One region of the Levilactobacillus zymae genome, then DNA from elsewhere that is predicted to be linked to it. Evidence: predicted binding sites of a transcription regulator. Region 1 holds the regulator's gene; the other holds the start of a gene.

What was found. The regulator LexA, encoded in region 1, represses DNA repair genes until DNA is damaged. The targets are predictions, from matches to a motif close to CNAACANNTGTTNG.
Region 2: a site for LexA is predicted at 4,011-4,024, ahead of RI501_RS01925 (Y-family DNA polymerase). Genes of this name have one in related genera too.

What each region holds. Positions count from the first base shown of each region.
Region 1 covers NZ_JAVLAS010000001.1:1,414,215-1,422,739, reverse strand. Annotated here, with positions in the region: gene RI501_RS06515 (tRNA1(Val) (adenine(37)-N6)-methyltransferase) at 1-90, opposite strand, end outside; gene RI501_RS06510 (lysophospholipid acyltransferase family protein) at 196-888, shown strand; gene RI501_RS06505 (ABC transporter ATP-binding protein) at 993-2,786, opposite strand; partial or broken gene RI501_RS06500 (ABC transporter ATP-binding protein) at 2,773-4,540, opposite strand; gene RI501_RS06495 (YneF family protein) at 4,676-4,906, opposite strand; gene RI501_RS06490 (DUF896 domain-containing protein) at 5,005-5,253, opposite strand; gene lexA (transcriptional repressor LexA) at 5,440-6,069, shown strand; gene RI501_RS06480 (nucleoside 2-deoxyribosyltransferase) at 6,130-6,570, opposite strand; gene RI501_RS06475 (hydroxymethylglutaryl-CoA synthase) at 6,721-7,893, opposite strand; gene RI501_RS06470 (PPK2 family polyphosphate kinase) at 8,050-8,525, opposite strand, start outside.
Region 2 covers NZ_JAVLAS010000001.1:426,681-435,205, forward strand. Annotated here, with positions in the region: gene RI501_RS01905 (APC family permease) at 1-1,216, shown strand, start outside; gene RI501_RS01910 (TVP38/TMEM64 family protein) at 1,591-2,283, shown strand; gene RI501_RS01915 (SDR family NAD(P)-dependent oxidoreductase) at 2,322-3,116, opposite strand; gene RI501_RS01920 (type 1 glutamine amidotransferase domain-containing protein) at 3,219-3,896, opposite strand; gene RI501_RS01925 (Y-family DNA polymerase) at 4,079-5,578, shown strand; gene RI501_RS01930 (hypothetical protein) at 5,575-6,018, shown strand; gene RI501_RS01935 (MFS transporter) at 6,214-7,707, shown strand; gene RI501_RS01940 (MucBP domain-containing protein) at 8,260-8,525, shown strand, end outside.

The sequences.
Region 1 (8,525 bases):
TGCAAAGACCTCGGGACTTTGAATGATTTGAATATCCTGACTGTAAAGTTGGTCGATTCGTTCGCCCGGACGTAACTGTGGTTGCCCCATTCCGGCATCCCATCCTTTCAAATTATGGGGAGATTGCTTGCAACCCCCCCGTTTTTTTTGCATACTAGACAGATAAAGGTTCACTGTGAGAGGAGTGCGTCACCCATGTTCTATTCGTTTTTACGCGGGTTTATCCGCGTGCTGTTGGCCCTAATCAACGGTCACGCTAAATACCTGCACCGCGAAGACTTACCGGATGGGCCCTACATCTTAGTGGGTCCCCACCGGACTTGGTTCGACCCCATCTACTTTGCGTTGGGGGCCAGTCCCCGGAAGTTTAGCTTTATGGCGAAAGAAGAGTTGTTCCAAAATCCAATTTTACGATGGATTTTGAATCATGCCAATGCTTTTCCGGTAAATCGGGATCATCCGGGGCCCTCGGTCATCAAAACACCAGTCCGAATTCTCCGCCAAGGCGACCTATCGTTAATCATCTTTCCGTCCGGTAGTCGGCACTCCGCCGAGCTCAAGGGCGGTGCGGCCGTGATTGCCAAGATGGCCAAGGTTCCCTTGATCCCTACGGTCTACCAAGGGCCGTTGACCTTTAAACAGTTACTCACCCGTAAACCAGTCACCGTAGCTTACGGGCAGCCCATCACCGTTGATCGCAAGCTCAAACTCGACGAAGCGGGCTTGGCCCAAGTTGAGCAACAAATGCAACGGGCCTTCGACCAATTGGACCGCGAAATTGACCCAACTTTCCATTACGTGGACGTCACGGGCGAAAAACAAGCCGCTAAAGCCCAAAAACTTGAACAAACTGAGGAAAAGGCTGAAAAGAAACTGGAAAAAAAGTAGTGAAACCCGAAACGCGCCTGGGAAAACTCCCAGACGCGTTTTTTTACGTTCTGATCAGCACCGTTAAACCGCACCTCGACAGTTCACTCGGTGCAATTCAGAGGTTAAGCGTGCGCTGCATTTTGCAGTTGGATCATCTCGTAGTAATAACCCCGTTGACGCATCAGTTCATCATTGGTTCCGCGTTCGACAATGTGGCCTTGATGCAAGACCAGGATCAAGTCGGCGTTTTGAATCGTGGACAATCGGTGCGCGATGGCTACCGTGGTGCGATTGGCCCGTAAGCGGGACAACCCAGTCTGGATCATGGTTTCCGTTTGGGTGTCGACGTTGGCCGTCGCTTCGTCTAAGATCAAAATCTTGGGATCGGTCACCACGGTCCGCGCGAAGGTGATCAATTGGCGCTGACCGGCCGAATATTCGGTCCCGCGTTCCAAGACGGGTGTCGCGTAGCCCTGAGGTAACCGATCGATAAACTCATCGGCCTGCACGAACTGGGCCGCCCGGTGAACCTGCTGGTCGGTAATCGCGGGATTAAACATCCGGATGTTACTCTGAATGTCCCCGTAGAAGAGTTGCGGTTCCTGAAGGACCAGTCCCAGTTTAGCCCGTAATTCTGCGGCCGGATACTCCCGAATGTCACGCCCATCAATCAGAACTTGACCACTCTGGAATTCGTAGAAGCGCATTAAAACGTTAATCGTCGAGGTTTTTCCCGACCCGGTTTCCCCGACCAACGCCACGGTTTGCCCGGGTTCGGCCACGAAGGACACGTCCTTTAAGACCGGGTGCTTAGGGTCGTAACCAAACGTCACGTGCCGAAATTCGACCTTTCCCTGAGTAATCTGAGCCCCAGCCACGGGGTGTTGTTGCGGCGCCAAGGTTCGGTCGTCAAGAATCTTCAAGACCCGCGAACCGGCGACCATCCCGTTTTGAAAGTCGCTCAGACTATCCATCATCTGACTCATCGGGCTATAAAAGTTATTCAGGTAGGTGATAAAGGCGTACACGACCCCGGCCGCCACAACCTCGTGCATACCGCGTAAGCCGAATAGTCCCAGCACAATCACCGTCCCTAACGCGTAGAGCAGGTTAATCATGGGACTGAGGAGTAACGAATTGGTTCGAATCATGGCCCGCCGCGTGCCGTAGTACGCTTCATTGGTCTTTTCAAACCGCGTTGCCATTCGCTTTTCTTGCCGAAATTCCTGAATTACGCTGATGCCGGTAATCGCTTCGCTAAGCTTCGTGTTGAGCTCACTCAAGCGTTCCCGCATCCGCCGGTAGACCCGCGAACTAAACTTCTGATAGTACCAAATTACAAAGAGCAGGAATGGCACCAGCAGCAATGTGGCTAACGCGACCGTCCAGTCGGTCAGTGCCATGGCAACGACTGAAGTAATCACCGCAAACACGGCAAAAATCAGCGTGTTAAATAGCGCCCAAAAGTTCGAGAAGGTCATGGTATCGTTCATCAACCGGGACAGAATCGAGCCCCCGGGGGTCTGGTCAAAGTAGCGCATCCCCTTACCGTGCAAATCGGCAAACAGGTGCCGCCGCACACCTTCTAGCATGTACTCGGCGCCCATGGTACTGGTGTAGTTCTGCCAATACTGGGTCAACGCCTTGACCACCATCCCGAACAGGTAAAGCCCAGCGAACAGCCACATGATACCTAACGTGGCCGAACCGCGGCGCAGGTAATGATCCATATACAATTGGAGCAGCCACGGCAAGAACACGTTAATTCCGCTGATCAGCGCCGAAAAGAGAATCGACCCGATAAAGAACCATTTGTAAGGCGCAGCGAACTTGATCAACCGTTTAATCACCGTCAGCTGTTCCTTGGTGGACATGCTGTGCGCCCACACCGATTCCGTCGTTTTATTCGTGGCCATTCGTCTCGCCTCCCTTGACGCGGGTTTCTAATTGTTGTTGCGTAAACATCTGGTAATACCAACCGTGGGTGGCCATTAAGCTGGCATGGTCCCCCCCCCCGTTCGATGATCTGACCGTGATCCATCACGATAATTTCGTCGGCGTTCATCACCGAACTTAACCGATGCGCCGCGATGATTGTGGTCTTGTTGGCCCGTTCTTGGCGCAGGTTCGTGAGAATTTCGGTTTCGGTCTCCGCGTCGACCGCGGACAACGCATCGTCTAAGATCAGGAGTTCCGGATTGATCAATAACGCCCGGGCAATCGCTAACCGCTGACGTTGGCCCCCGGACAGCGAGATGCCGTCTTCACCAACCTGGGTGGCATAACCGGCCGGCAGTTGGGCGATTTGGTGGGCCAGATCACTCTTTTTCGCCGCAGCGACCACTTGGGCTTCCGTTGCCTGGGGCCGGGCAAACCGAATGTTTTCCAGAATGCTATCCGAGAATAGGAAGCTTTCCTGCGGCACGTAGCCGATAGCCGGCAGATAACTGTCTAGCGCATAATCCTTGATGGGGTGCCCCCCAAACCTAATTTCACCTTGATAATCGTCAAATTCGCGCAAAATTAATTTCATGATGGACGACTTACCAGCACCTACCCGGCCCACGATACCCAGGGTGTGGCCGGCTGCGAGGTCAAAGTTGATATCGTGTAGACTGGTCTGTTCGTCGTCGGGATAGTTGAACTGCGTCACGTGGTAGTTCAGGGCCCCCTGCGGCCGCGTCGTTAACCCATCCGTTTTGTCAATGACCTTACTTTGCTGGTTCAATAGTTCCATGACCCGGTCATAGCTGGCGTTGCCCCGTTCCATGGTATTAAATAACATCCCCACGGCAAACATCGGCCAGACCATCATGGCCAGATAACTGATAAAGGAGACCAGATTACCGATGGTGATGGTCCCTTGCATGACAAAGGTTCCCCCGAGCACGATGGTGGCCACGTACGAGATGGAAATAATCAGGGTAATCCCCGGATCGAACAACGAATCTAAGTGGTTGACGTGCCGGTTGATCTGAATGGTTTGCGCAATCTGTCGATTGTAGTCGGCAATGTCTTCTTGGTCCTGGCCTAACGCCTTAATCACCTTGATACCACTAATGCTTTCCTGAGCCTTGTTGTTCAATCGCGAAAAGGCTGCCTGGGACTTACCAAACGCCCGGTGAATTTTTTGCCCCAAAAACCAAGACACTCCCGCCAAAAACGGAAACGGAATGATTGCTAGTAACGTCAACCGCCAGTTAATCAAGGCCATCATGGCAATCAACGTGGTTCCCCCAGTAATGATGGCGTCGGCAAATTGGAGGATTCCCCCGCCAGCCACCCGTTGCACGGCTTCCAGGTCGTTAGTGGCGTGAGCCATCAAGTCTCCCGTTCGGTAACGCTGATAGAAGGTGCGGTCCATACGCATAAAGTGTTGGAACAATCGATCCCTTAAAAGCTGTTCCAACCGTGCCGCACCACCCCAGATGGCATTACGCCACATGTAGCGCGTCACATACTGGGCCACCGCCGCGCCGGTCACCAACGCTAGATCAAACGCTAATAGTGACCCGGTCATCGTCCGTCCGTGGATACTGTCGACCATATTCCCGATAATTCGGGGCGGTACGATAGCAATGATGGCCGTTAATAATAGCCCGATGACTCCGACCAAGTAACGTCGCCACTCAAGGCGAAAGTACCACGCTAATTTTTTAAAGATACTCACCCAGCATCCCTCCTTAAATTAAAATACGATTAGAAACTAATTATAGCAGACTTAACTATTCTAGCGAACTCCGCTAAAAAAGCAATCAAAAAAACTCGTCACCAACCGCTGGCGACGAGTCTTCCATTAACGAAGCTATTTCTTAGTATTACGGGATTGTTGTTGCATGGCATTCATCATTTGATGAAGCTTTCGTTGCGATGGCTTTTGCCCCATCTGTAACATCATGGCTCGTAATTGATCTTCATTAATAGGCGGATTGTCTCTCAGGTAGTTTTCCATGTATTTGCGAGCACCGAAAAAGCCCCCGACGGCACAGGCAATTCCGACGACGATCACGATAAGGATCCAAATTCCAGTTGACAAGACGTTTCCCTCCCTTACAAAAGCATTCATTAGACAATTTTACACAAACTTAACCCAAAATAAAAGAGTGAATCTCCAAAAAGACTCACCCCACTACCCTAATCGTCACGTAATCCTTTGTCCCGTTGGACCTGGCGAACCTTTTCGGGCGTGACCTCTTTACCATTTTTATCGTAAACCTGCATCATTTCGACCTGGCTTTTGAAGCTTTCGCGAAAAAGCTTCAGGTATTGCTGCCGTAAATCAGCCCGTTCGGCTTTTTCGGCAGCCGTTAATTCCGTTTTCTTGGCCTTATGCGCCAGTTCATTAATGCGCACGAGTAATGTATCCATCGTGGTTTCTGCCATTAGCGCCCCACACTCCTTCGGTAATTTTGATAATTAGTGATTGAGTTGATTCAAAACACACCCTATCATATCAGGGTTAATTTCAGAATTCAACCGATTAACCCGAACATCTGTTTGAAAACGTTCGCTACCTATGCTAGAATTGGGTTAAACTATACTACGAATGACGAACGAGGTGGCAACACTATGACAAAAGCATCTGAGAGTAAACAACTTGCCGTTCTCCGGTTCATCTGGGAACGAGTTAATGAGAAAGGCTACCCGCCAACTGTTCGAGAAATTGGCGAAGCCGTTTCACTGTCGTCAACATCGACGGTTCACGGCCACATCGCCCGTCTGGAAAAGAAGGGGCTCCTGACTAAGGACCCCACTAAGCCCCGGGCTCTGGAGGTCACGGCAGCTGGTTTAGAAGAACTAGGTGTTCACGAACAGCAGACCCAGATTCCCGTCTTGGGAACCGTCACGGCCGGCGAACCCATTTTAGCCGTCCAAGAGGCGACCGATTACTTCCCGGTGCCCCCAGAATTTGAGAGCAGTGAAGATCAGCTTTTCATGCTGACCATTCGGGGTGAAAGTATGATCAACATCGGGATTTTAAACGGTGACCAGGTCATCGTGCGGCGCCAGCAAACTGCCGACAACGGAGACATTGTGATTGCCATGACCGAGGACAACGAAGCCACGTGCAAGCGATTCTTTAAGGAAGCCGATCATTACCGACTTCAACCGGAAAATGACACCATGGCACCGATTATTCTCAATCAAGTCGCCATTTTAGGTAAAGTTGTGGGCCTCTTCCGTGACGACGTCCATTAAATTACTTTCTAAAAAAAGCGTTTCTCGCCAAATTGGTGAGAAACGCTTTTTGCTTGGTCGTTAGATGACTTCGCCTTCGTACCGGTTCGCCGGTAACGTGGCAAAGTCGTAGGTCGCTAACGCGTCTGCTTGGGTCAAGTAGGCTTGTAAGCTTTCGGCCAACATCAGGTTAACGATGTTATCCTTCTCGTGCACCAAAACCACCGGGGTATGACTATGATAAGCATACCCAATCTCAAAGGCAGCCCCCGAATCGACCTGATCATCCACATAATCCGCTAGGGCCACGACAACGTCAGCGGCATCGATCTGATCAGTGTCCATCTTAAACGTCTTAGCACACCACGTCGGCGTCCCCATCTCAAAGTCTCGCACCTCGTTTAGTCGGGGACTGAAGACCCGGTTGACCTGTGGGTTGGCGGCCAACGCCTTTTCGGCCCGACCGATTCGTTCTAATTGCTCGTCATCAAAAAAAGGTCCTGCTAAATAGATATTCGTCACGTTAATCTCCTCGTTTTCTCTTTGGTAGGTCCATTATAGCGAAAAAGTTAACTTTTAGCGATATATTTTTCTTAATTGTCCGTAATTTAATATTAAGTATATTATAAAGAGGCCTCCAGATGGCGGTTATCCTTTAAATTCGTAACAATCTCACGACCGTCGGCGATACTGGCGCTGCTGATGCTGCCGTCCTGCCAAATAAAAGGTCGCGGTATCTGCCCCCACGGGTAATTGCACATCCCGTCCGTTATTAGGTAGCTGTTGTTGAAAAATAGCTTCGTACTCCGCTACGCTGACGGCTTGCCGATCGGCGAGTAACGAGGTCAGTGCGTCATCATCAAAGCCCACTTGATAGTGTGGCTGAAGCGTGCCGCTGTAGAATTCACCTTCGGCTCCCGAACCGTAACTAAAACAACCAATCCGCTCACCGGATTGCAACGCACCGTGTCGTAACAGTGATAGTAAACTAAGATATAGTGACCCGGTATACAGGTTCCCCACGTTACGGTTATCCAGCTGACTAGCCTCAAAGGCCGCCGTGAGTTCCTGCTGATGCGCGGGAGTCGCTTCCGGCAAGACCTGCCGCAGACCCTTACGGCCCATCTTGGTAAATGGCAAGTGGAACACCATTGCCGCAAAGTCGGCAATGGTCCGTCCCGTTTGTTGCTGATAAGCCGCCCAAGTCTCCTTGAAAAAGTCCAAGTACACGTTGGTCGAATATTTCCCGTCCACTAAGGCTTCAGTCCGGTCCAACGGTCGCCAAAAATCCATCACGTCGGCCGTGTGGTAAGTGCTAATGGGATCGAGTGCTAAAATCTGTGGATTCGCCGTTACCAACATCGCGACGGCCCCGCCACCCTGGGTCACCTCGCCGGCCGTTCGGAGACCGTAACGCGCCACGTCAGCTCCAATCACCAAAACCTTCGCCGTCGGCCGCACGCGCACGTAGTCGGCCGCCAACTGTAGACCGGCCGTGGCGCCGTAACAGGCCTGCTTAATCTCAACGGCTCGGGTGTCAGCTGACAACCCCAGCAAATGAGCCAAATAGACCGCCGTAGCCTTAGAATTATCGATGCCCGACTCGGTTCCGAACAAGACCATGTTGATGTCGCTTAAGTCCGCCGGCGTTAAAATCTGTGTCGCTGCGTTAGCCGCCATCGTCACCACATCTTGAGTCGGTGGAATCACCGCCTGTTTATCCTGACCGATACCAACGTGGTACTTAGCAGGATCTACTCCCCGTGCCAGGGCCAACGCCGTCATGTCTAAATACAATTTGGGAGTGTAGAACCCCATTCGATCAATTCCCACCGTTACGGTCATGTTGCTTATCCTCCTTGAAAGCCATAAATTACTGGCATTAACCTTACCATTTTTCGGGGATTCTCGGCAAGCTTTCCCGTTATTATCACCAACAATCTACGGGTTAATCAATTCGTGATTTCCCAGTCAAAACGCTTTTTGTAAGCTACAATTTCTCTAGAGTTTTCCCGCTTCCAGTTTCTTCAAGACTTCTTGAAGTTTCTGGTGTTGCGCAGGTGTGACCTCAGGGTACCGTGGATCCAGTTCGGCGAGATTATTCGCTAAAATCGTCGCAACCAGTAACCGTGCCGTGGGCTTATTGTCGGCTGGAATCATGTACCAAGGATTCTTCTCAGTGGCCGTATGGGTCAGCATCTGGGTATAGGCTGCCTGATAAGCATCCCAATAGCGTCGTTCCTTAAGATCACTAGGATCGAACTTCCAGTTCTTTTCGGGTAACGCCAACCGTTTGGCCAGTCGCGTCGTTTGTTCATCGTAAGACAGGTGTAAAAAGAACTTGTAGGTGACAATTCCCTGATGCCGTAAGTATTGTTCGTAGTGGCGCAGGTCGTGGTACCGCCGCTTAAAGAATTTGTCGGTCACATCGGTGGTCGCGTGAACGTCGGGTAAATGTTGCCCCACTAGGATCTCCG
Region 2 (8,525 bases), 990 kb from region 1:
GGGGATCGTGGGGATGGCCTACGCCGAATTCTCCTCGGCCATGCCGGTGGCCGGCTCCGCGTATTCCTTTGGGTCCGTGATTTACGGTGAGATTGTCGGCTGGATTCTCGGTTGGGCCCTGATTTTGGAGTATTTCTTGGCGGTGTCCGCCGAAGCGACGGGGTTTGCCTCGTACTTTAACAATAACATCCTGGACGCCATCGGAATTCACCTTCCCAAGGCCCTGCAGGCTGGTCCGATGGAGGGGGGCGTCATCAACCTCTCGGCCACCCTGATTGTGTTGGTGATCGCGCTGATTATCTCCCAGGGCGCTAATCTTTCGAAGCGGGTGGAAAACGTGGCGGTGGTCATCAAGGTGGCCATTATCATCCTGTTCATCGTCGTGGGTGTTTTCTACATCAACACCAGCAACTACACGCCGTTTTACCCGAAGCAGTTCCAGACCACGCCGTTTGGTTTGGGGGGGATTTCGACGGCGGCGGCGACCGTCTTCTTTGCCTTCATCGGGTTTGACGCCTTGGCGGCCAATTCCGCCGAGACCATTCACCCTGAGAAGAACGTGGTCCGCGGGATTCTGGGAACGGTCTTGGTTTCCGTGGTCTTGTACGTGGCCTTCTCGTTCGTCTTGACGGGGATCGTCAACTACAAACAATTGAACGTGGACGACCCGGCGGCTTACGCCCTGAAGTTGATTCACTTAAACACCTGGAACAAGTTAATTACCATCAGGGCGCTGATTGGGATCTTTACCGCCATGATCACCATGTTCTTTGGGGGGTCGCGGTTGGTCTACGCGTTGGGTCGTGACGGGCTGTTACCGGCCAAAATGGGGGCCATCAGCTACAAACACACGGTTCCCATGAACGCCATCATTGTGGCGACCGTGGTCCAGGCGTTCTTTGCCGGACTGGTGCCGCTGACCGAACTGGCGTCACTGATCAACGCGGGGACGTTATTGGCCTTTGCGTTTATCTCGTTTGGGGTGATTCCGTTGCGCCACCGCAAGGACATCGTTAATACCGGCTTCAAGATGCCGCTGTACCCGTTCTTGCCGATCCTGGCGGGGTTGTCCAGCGTGTACTTCATCATCATGCTGCCCAACATCACCAAGGTGTCGGTTGGGCTGTGGCTGGTCTTAGGCATCGTGATCTACTTTGTCTACGGCGTGCGCCACTCAAAGCTGCAACATCCGGTAGCTGCGGATGCTGAAGACTAAGGCGTTGCGACTGAATGAAAATTAGCCTGGATACAATAAAGCTCCGAAAAATCGCTATGATTTTTCGGAGCTCTTTTAATTTAAACGTTATCATAGCCAATCGGTGACCGCAACCGGCCATTTGAGCCCCCACCAAGGGAACTAAAAAGTCCTCCGCGTAAACGGAGGACTCAGTGGTGAGGTGCGGCGACCTTCGGAACGCTTGCGCGCCGATCGCGTACCCTCACCGTGGTTTGGCACCAGGAGCTAGTATCGCACGGTGACTCCGGGAAGTCAACCTAAAGTTCCCCGGCCGAGCCGAAGGGTTAACGGATTACTTTCTGTCCCAACTGTGGTAAGTTGAGCTTAGTAACGTAGAAGGGACGGTGTCGCCGGTGAAATCGTGGTTAAAATTTCTCTTGATCACGCTGGGGATGGTGGGCCTAGTGGGGCTGCTGGCCCTTCTATGGCTCAACTATCGCCACGTGATTGAAACGTTTATCGTGCAAGCCTTCGACCGCCAACGATTGATTGATTTGTTGCGCCACCAGGGGAAACATAACGTGCCGTTATTCATGGCCGTGATTGCGATTGGCTCAGCGATTCCGGGGATGCCGATTGCCGCCGTCGCGGTGCTAGTGGGCGTCTGCTTCGGTCAGTGGCTGGGGTTTGGCATCAACGTGGTGGGCATCATACTGGGCAATTTGTTGGCCATCTACATTCTGGGGAAGTTTCCCCACCGGGTCCGGCCCAGTCGGTTTCGGTTCATCACCAACCGCTTAAACGCCATGCGCCATCCGCGTCTGGGGCTGAGCATCGGGTACGCGGTGCCAATGTTACCGACGTTGTTGGTTAATTACGCCGCCTTGGAATTGAACTTTTCGTTGGCCAATAAGGCGTTATGCATCTTCATCGGGTCGTTGCCGGTTTCGTACCTCTACGCCTTTGGTGGCAACGCCTTACTCTTCGGGAATACCAAGACCGCCGTGGTGGCGATTGGCCTGACCCTGTTAATGATTGGACTATATGAAGTCATTCGCCGTGATCAACGCCGGAAGGCTGATAACCAAGTGACCAATGAAAATTGAGCATCGCCATGGTGGCGGTGCTCAATTTTTTAAGTCGTTTACATAATTGTTGGGACCAAGCCACCGTCTAAGCGTAAGGCTTCGCCGGAGAATGACGAGGCGTCGGGGCTGGCCACGAAGGCGGTGAAACGCCCGATTTCTTCCGGCCGAATCAGCCGTTGAATCTGAGAACGGGAACGGTGATGCTTCATGAAGTCGGCTTCCCATTGGTCTTGTGGTAAGCCACTGTCGGCGTACATGTCGGTGAGCATCTGTTGGACGCCTTCGGTTAGCGTGGAGCCCGGCATGATGGTGTTAACCGTCACGTGGGTGGCCACCGTGAGCTTCGAGAGACTCTTGGCTAACGACAGGTTCATGGTCTTGGTCATGCTGTATTGTGGCATTTCACCGGACGGCATCACGGCTTCTTCGCTGGCGATGAAGATGACGCGGCCAAAGTCCTGTTCAAGCATGTGTGGGAGGTAGAATTTTGCCAGGGCGTTACCGGCCAGCACGTTGACGTCGAAGAATTTTTTCCAGGTAGCGTCGTCGATATCCCAGTAATCCATAGGTTTGAAGATCCCCATGTTGTTGACCAGGATGTCCACCGTCGGCACCTGTGCGAACAGCTTTTGTTGTTCGGCGGGCTGGGCGATGTCGGCCACGACGCCTTGGGGCTGGGTGGCCGGAAAGGCGGTCGCGAGTTCGGCGACGACCTGATCGACGCTGGTCTGTTGACGACCGTTGACGATGACGTTGACGCCTTCGCGAGCCAGTTCGGTGGCGATGGCCTTGCCAATGCCCTTAGTTGAGCCCGTAATCAGTGCGGTTTTTGCCGTTAAATGTAAATCCATTGGTGAATCCCTCCCATAAGTAATTGATGGGTCTAGCTTACCCGGAAACGGGCGCAAAAGCTAGTCGGCACTTTCAAGTGGGATAGGCACCAATTAGTAAGTTTAGATCAGTTCGTTGATTAGCTTCTTGGCCACGGCCCGTGCGGAGAAGGGGTTTTGACCCGTAATCAGGTGGCCATCCTCCACGGCAAATTCACTGTAGGCGTGTTTCTTCTGGAAATCGGCCCCGTGTTGGCGGGCCAGGGTCTCGTTTAGAAACGGGACGACCTTCTTCTTACCGGCCAGGACCTCTTCGGCGGTGGTGAAACCGGTGATCTTCTTACCGGCAACCAGGTAGTGACCGGCGGCGTCTTTGACGTTGAGCAGGCCGGCAATGCCGTGACACACGGACGTTAACCAACCGCCGTTTTCGGCGATGGCTAAGGTAATCTTCTGCAGATCGGCATTTTCGGGGAAATCCCACATCACGCCGTGGCCGCCGGCAAAGTAGATGGCGGCGTAGTCTTGCGGATGAATGGCGCTGGGCGTTAAGGAGTTACACAGCGCGCGTTTCTGGAAGTCCTCGGTCTCGTACCAGGACAGGATGGCTTCGTCGGCGTACTTCATGCCGCGCGGATCAAGCGGTACGAATCCGCCCAGGGGACTCATGTAGTCGACGGCAATATCGGCTTGGTGCATTTCTTCGGCAAATTCGGTGGCTTCGCCCAGCCACAGCCCCGTTGCGTCGGTGGTCCCGTGGTAGCGGGTGGTATTGGTTAAAACGATTAAAACTTTAGTCATGAAAAGTCCTCCTCACGTAAACCTAGTTGTCTTAAACTTACCACACACAACGGTTCAGGCCCGTGCGGACGACTCAACAGTCCCGTAAAAGTTGCATCACTTTAATTTTGCGATTGAACACTTGTTCCCCTAATCAAAACTCGGTATAATAAGGTCACGAATGAGTGAAGGAGGGGGATTTCGTGGCGCAAAAGCGGGTGTATCTAGCCATTGATTTGAAATCGTTTTACGCGTCGGCGGAATGTGCGGCGCGCGGTTGGGATCCGTTGAACGTGAACCTGGTGGTCGCGGACCCCAGCCGAACCAACAAGACCATTTGTCTCGCGGTGTCGCCGGCCCTCAAGAGTTTTGGGGTATCCGGGCGGCCCCGGTTATTTGAGGTGGAGCAGCGGGTGGCCGACCTGAATCGCGAGCGCTATTTAGCCGTCCATCAGCGGCTGCACGGTCAGTCGGATCACAAGGATGACCTGTTACGCAACCCCAGGTTGAAGCTGACCTACCGGGTGGCCCAGCCGCGGATGGCGTACTACCTGCAGGTCAGCAACCAAATCTATCAGATCTACTTAAAGTACGTGGCGGCCGAGCAGATTCACGTCTATTCGATCGACGAGGTCTTGATGGACGTGACCGACTACCTGAAGCTGTACCAGATCTCGGCGCACGGGTTGGCTAAGCAAATCATCCAAGACGTTCAGCGCCAGACCGGAATCACCGCCACGGCGGGCATCGGCACCAATTTATATCTGGCCAAGGTGGCCATGGACATCGTGGCCAAGAAGATTCCCGCCGACCAAGACGGGGTGCGCATCGCCAAACTAAACGAACATAGTTACCGCAAGTATCTCTGGGCCCATCAACCCTTGACCGATTTTTGGCGTATCGGGCGGGGGTACGCCAAGCGGCTGGAGAAGCTAGGGTTACACACCATGGGTGATATCGCCCGCTGTTCGCTGGGGCAGCCCACGGATTTTCGTAATGAAGAAACGTTGTACCGCGAATTTGGGGTGGTGGCCGAGCTGATCATCGACCATGCCTGGGGTTACGAATCCGCGACCCTGCGCTACATTAAAAGCTACCGTCCGGCCGCACATAGTCTCGGGTCGGGCCAGGTCCTACCCTCGCCCTACGACTTTGCGCACGGCGAGTTGGTTGCCCGCGAAATGATTGACGGGTTGGCCCTGGACCTGGTTCGCCAACGATTAGTGTGTGATCAGGTGGTGTTGCACATTGCTTACGATAGGAAGAGCTTGTCCGGGCAACCGACCGCATCGACCACCCACGATTACTACGGGCGGCCAACGCCCAAGCCGGCCCACGGCAGCTACGACTTCCAAGTACCCACGTCGCTAACCACGGATTTAAAACGCGCGGTGTCGGCCATCTATCGGCGTAAGGTTAACCCGCACTACCTGATCCGTAAGGTCACGGTCAGCGTCAACCACGTGATTGCCGAGAAGCAGGCGCAGGCCACCGAGTACAGCCAGCAGTTGGATCTGTTCGGTCAGGTCACGGGCCCCACGCCCCAGGAACGGCGGGCGCGACGCAACGAACGTAAGGTGCAGGAATCGATCTTGCAGGTGCAGGATCGCTTCGGCCGGGACGCCATCATGCGCGCGACCGACCTGCTGGACGGCGCCACGTTTAAGAAATGCAATCACGAGATTGGGGGCCACCGTGCATGAGTCGGGAACTTAAACGGCGGATTGCCGAACAACTCTTTAACGACACCAGCGCCTACGCCGACATCATGGATTTACCGCACCACGTGTCGTCCCGTCACCCGGCCATGCCGCGAGGCGACCGAGCGGCCCAGTTTGCCCCGTTCGCGGCGCTCACGGGGTATGACGACTTACTAGCCGACAGCGCCCAGGCTTTGCGCCAGCGCTCGGATTTACCGTTCGAGGCGATGGCGAAGTGTCGGCGAAATCTACAAGCTGTCCGGCAGGTCATCGCCACCAAGCCCCGGGTCGAATTAACCTATTTTGAACCGGAGACCGGGGAATGTCAGACGATTCAGGTACGACTCAGGGCGGCCGACGAGACGCGGTTAACGCTGTTAGACGGCCAGGTGATCTTGGTGGAGAATCTCCAGGCAATTCAGTTGTTGAAAAATAATCACTGAGGCCCACTTGAACGCAAGTGGGTTTTTAAGTGCCGAATTTACGGGGAAACTGTCCCGGAATAAGTTTATTTACCAATGAAACCCCTTACGCTCAGGAGAAGTTATTGACAAGCAATTGCTTGCCGGCCTAACATTTTAAGTGTTGTATTCTTTTGCACTTATTCTTAAATTAGTTCATTGAGGGGAAGAAGATTAGTGAGTCGAAATCGGAAAATTATTATCACGTTTGCCTTACTGCTATCGAACGCCATGGCGGGGCTAGACGGCACCATCATCAACACGGCCCTGCCGGCCATCGTCAGTGACCTACACGGGATTCAGTACATGGGGTGGATCGTGGCCATTTTCCTGTTAGGGATGGCCGTGGCCACACCGCTATGGAGTAAGTTCGGTGAGCGGAAGGGCAATAAATGTGCGTACATCACGGCGACCACGGTATTTGCCGTGGGGGCGTTGTTTCAAGGACTAGCCGGGAATATTACCTGGTTCATTATTGCCCGGGGAATAATGGGGTTAGGCGCTGGGGGAATGAGTACCATTCCCTTCATCATCTACGCCCAATTGTTCGAAAACTTGAAACGGCGGGCCCAGGTGATTGGGATCACCTCGGCCAGTTTCAGTACTGCGTCGATCATCGGTCCGCTCTTCGGGGGTTGGATCGTCGACACCTTCAGCTGGCACTGGGTCTTTTACGTCAACCTACCATTGGCGTTAGTGTCCGTGGGGATCGTGGCGGTCTTCTTCAAATCGACACGTGAACGGAACCAACAGCCGGTAGACTATCAGGGATCGGTCCTAATGGTCTTAGGCTTAGTCGCCATCCTGACGGGGATTCAGTTACTGGGCACTCAACCGTTGGGCTGGACCATTGGTCTGGTCATCGTGGGTCTAGGACTCCTGGGCTGGATGCACCGGGTAGAGAACCAGGTCACGGACCCCATCGTCCCCAACCGGTTGTTTCGCAATTCTAAGCTAGTCATCGATTTAATTATCTTCGCCGTTCTCTGGGGCGCATTTGTAGCCTTTAACATCTACGTGCCGATGTGGGCGCAGGGAATTATGGGCCTTAGCGCATTAATCGGGGGTATGACGCAGATTCCCGGATCCATCGCTAACTTCATTGGTTCCGAACTGGCGCCGGCCGTTCAACCCAGAATTGGCCGGTACGGGGTCCTCGCGATGGGGACCCTCACGTTTCTGGTGACCTTCGTGGGCATGAGCTGGGTGGCGCAGACGGCCAGCTACACCTTCTTGTTGGTGATGGGAGCCTTCAACGGCTTCGGTATCGGGGTCTGCTTCACGACTCTGCAGGTTGCCGTCCAAAGTGATGTGGCCGTAAACGATGTACCAATTGCCACGTCGTTTGCCTACCTGGTCCGGATTCTCAGTCAGACCTTCATGTCCTCGATTTACGGGGTTGTCTTGAGTAAGGCCTTGGCCGCGGGTGTGCAAGCTAATCACGGGCGGATCACCATGGGGATGCTCAATAAATTGACCAATTCGCAAACGGCCAGTGGGCTCCCAGCCAAACTATTACCGGCCATGCGCACCATCCTGTATCAGGGGATGCACAACATTATGGTCTTGGCGTTGGGGCTGGTCTTGGTGATTGTCGTACTGATCGGTTGGCTGTTATTCCGTCAACATCGCCACGCCTTAGTCCTGAAACGACAACGGCATACCGCTTAATCGAATGGTCACCCAGTCGCGCTGGGTGACCATTTTTTAGGTTCACGGGAACAAATCAAACGACCACGCGCAGTTTACCGACCGCAAGGGGGAGAAAAATGTCCCGGGAAATATTGCGGCTAGAGATGTCCCGGTGGGGCCCTAGGTCGTGACTGTCGTAGATTGCAGGAGTTACCGGCTCGTCGATGGTTAACCATGAATACCATGAACCATGAGCGATGGTTTGGATTTATGATGATTCTGAAGGGACATTATGAGTCGGCAGAGATGATTATCGGTGTTAAATAATATCACAAATAGTTGAATGTGTGGCAACGGATTTAAAAGAACGTCGTTAGTGAATAACTTTTACGCTAATCCAGTGATATCAATGCTTTCAAACGATTTTGATTAAATTAAATAAAATAAAAACGCCCTCAAAAGTTTCAGACTGTAGTTAATCCCCACAAATGATGTTATACTGGCCTCAATGAAACGATTACAGCATTTATATTCGGATTAAAATGGATAATTTCAAGCCCATATGCTGCAAAACTTAAGGGGGAGACTGTTTTGAATACGAAAAAATTGTTGACCGGAAAAACCCGACAAAATCGTTGGGTGTTAACTAGCGCAGCGGCAATGACGCTGGCGATGATGACTTTAGGCGGGCAAGTGGCCCATGCGGACGCCACCCCAGCCAAGGCAACTGCGGAAACCGAAACCACGGGGGCCGCGGCCCAGCAGCCTAAAGAGGTCGCCTTGACTTCGACGAAGACCACCTCGGCAGCAACGGCGTCGACAGCGGAAAACGACGCTCAAGAAACGGACCCGGCGCA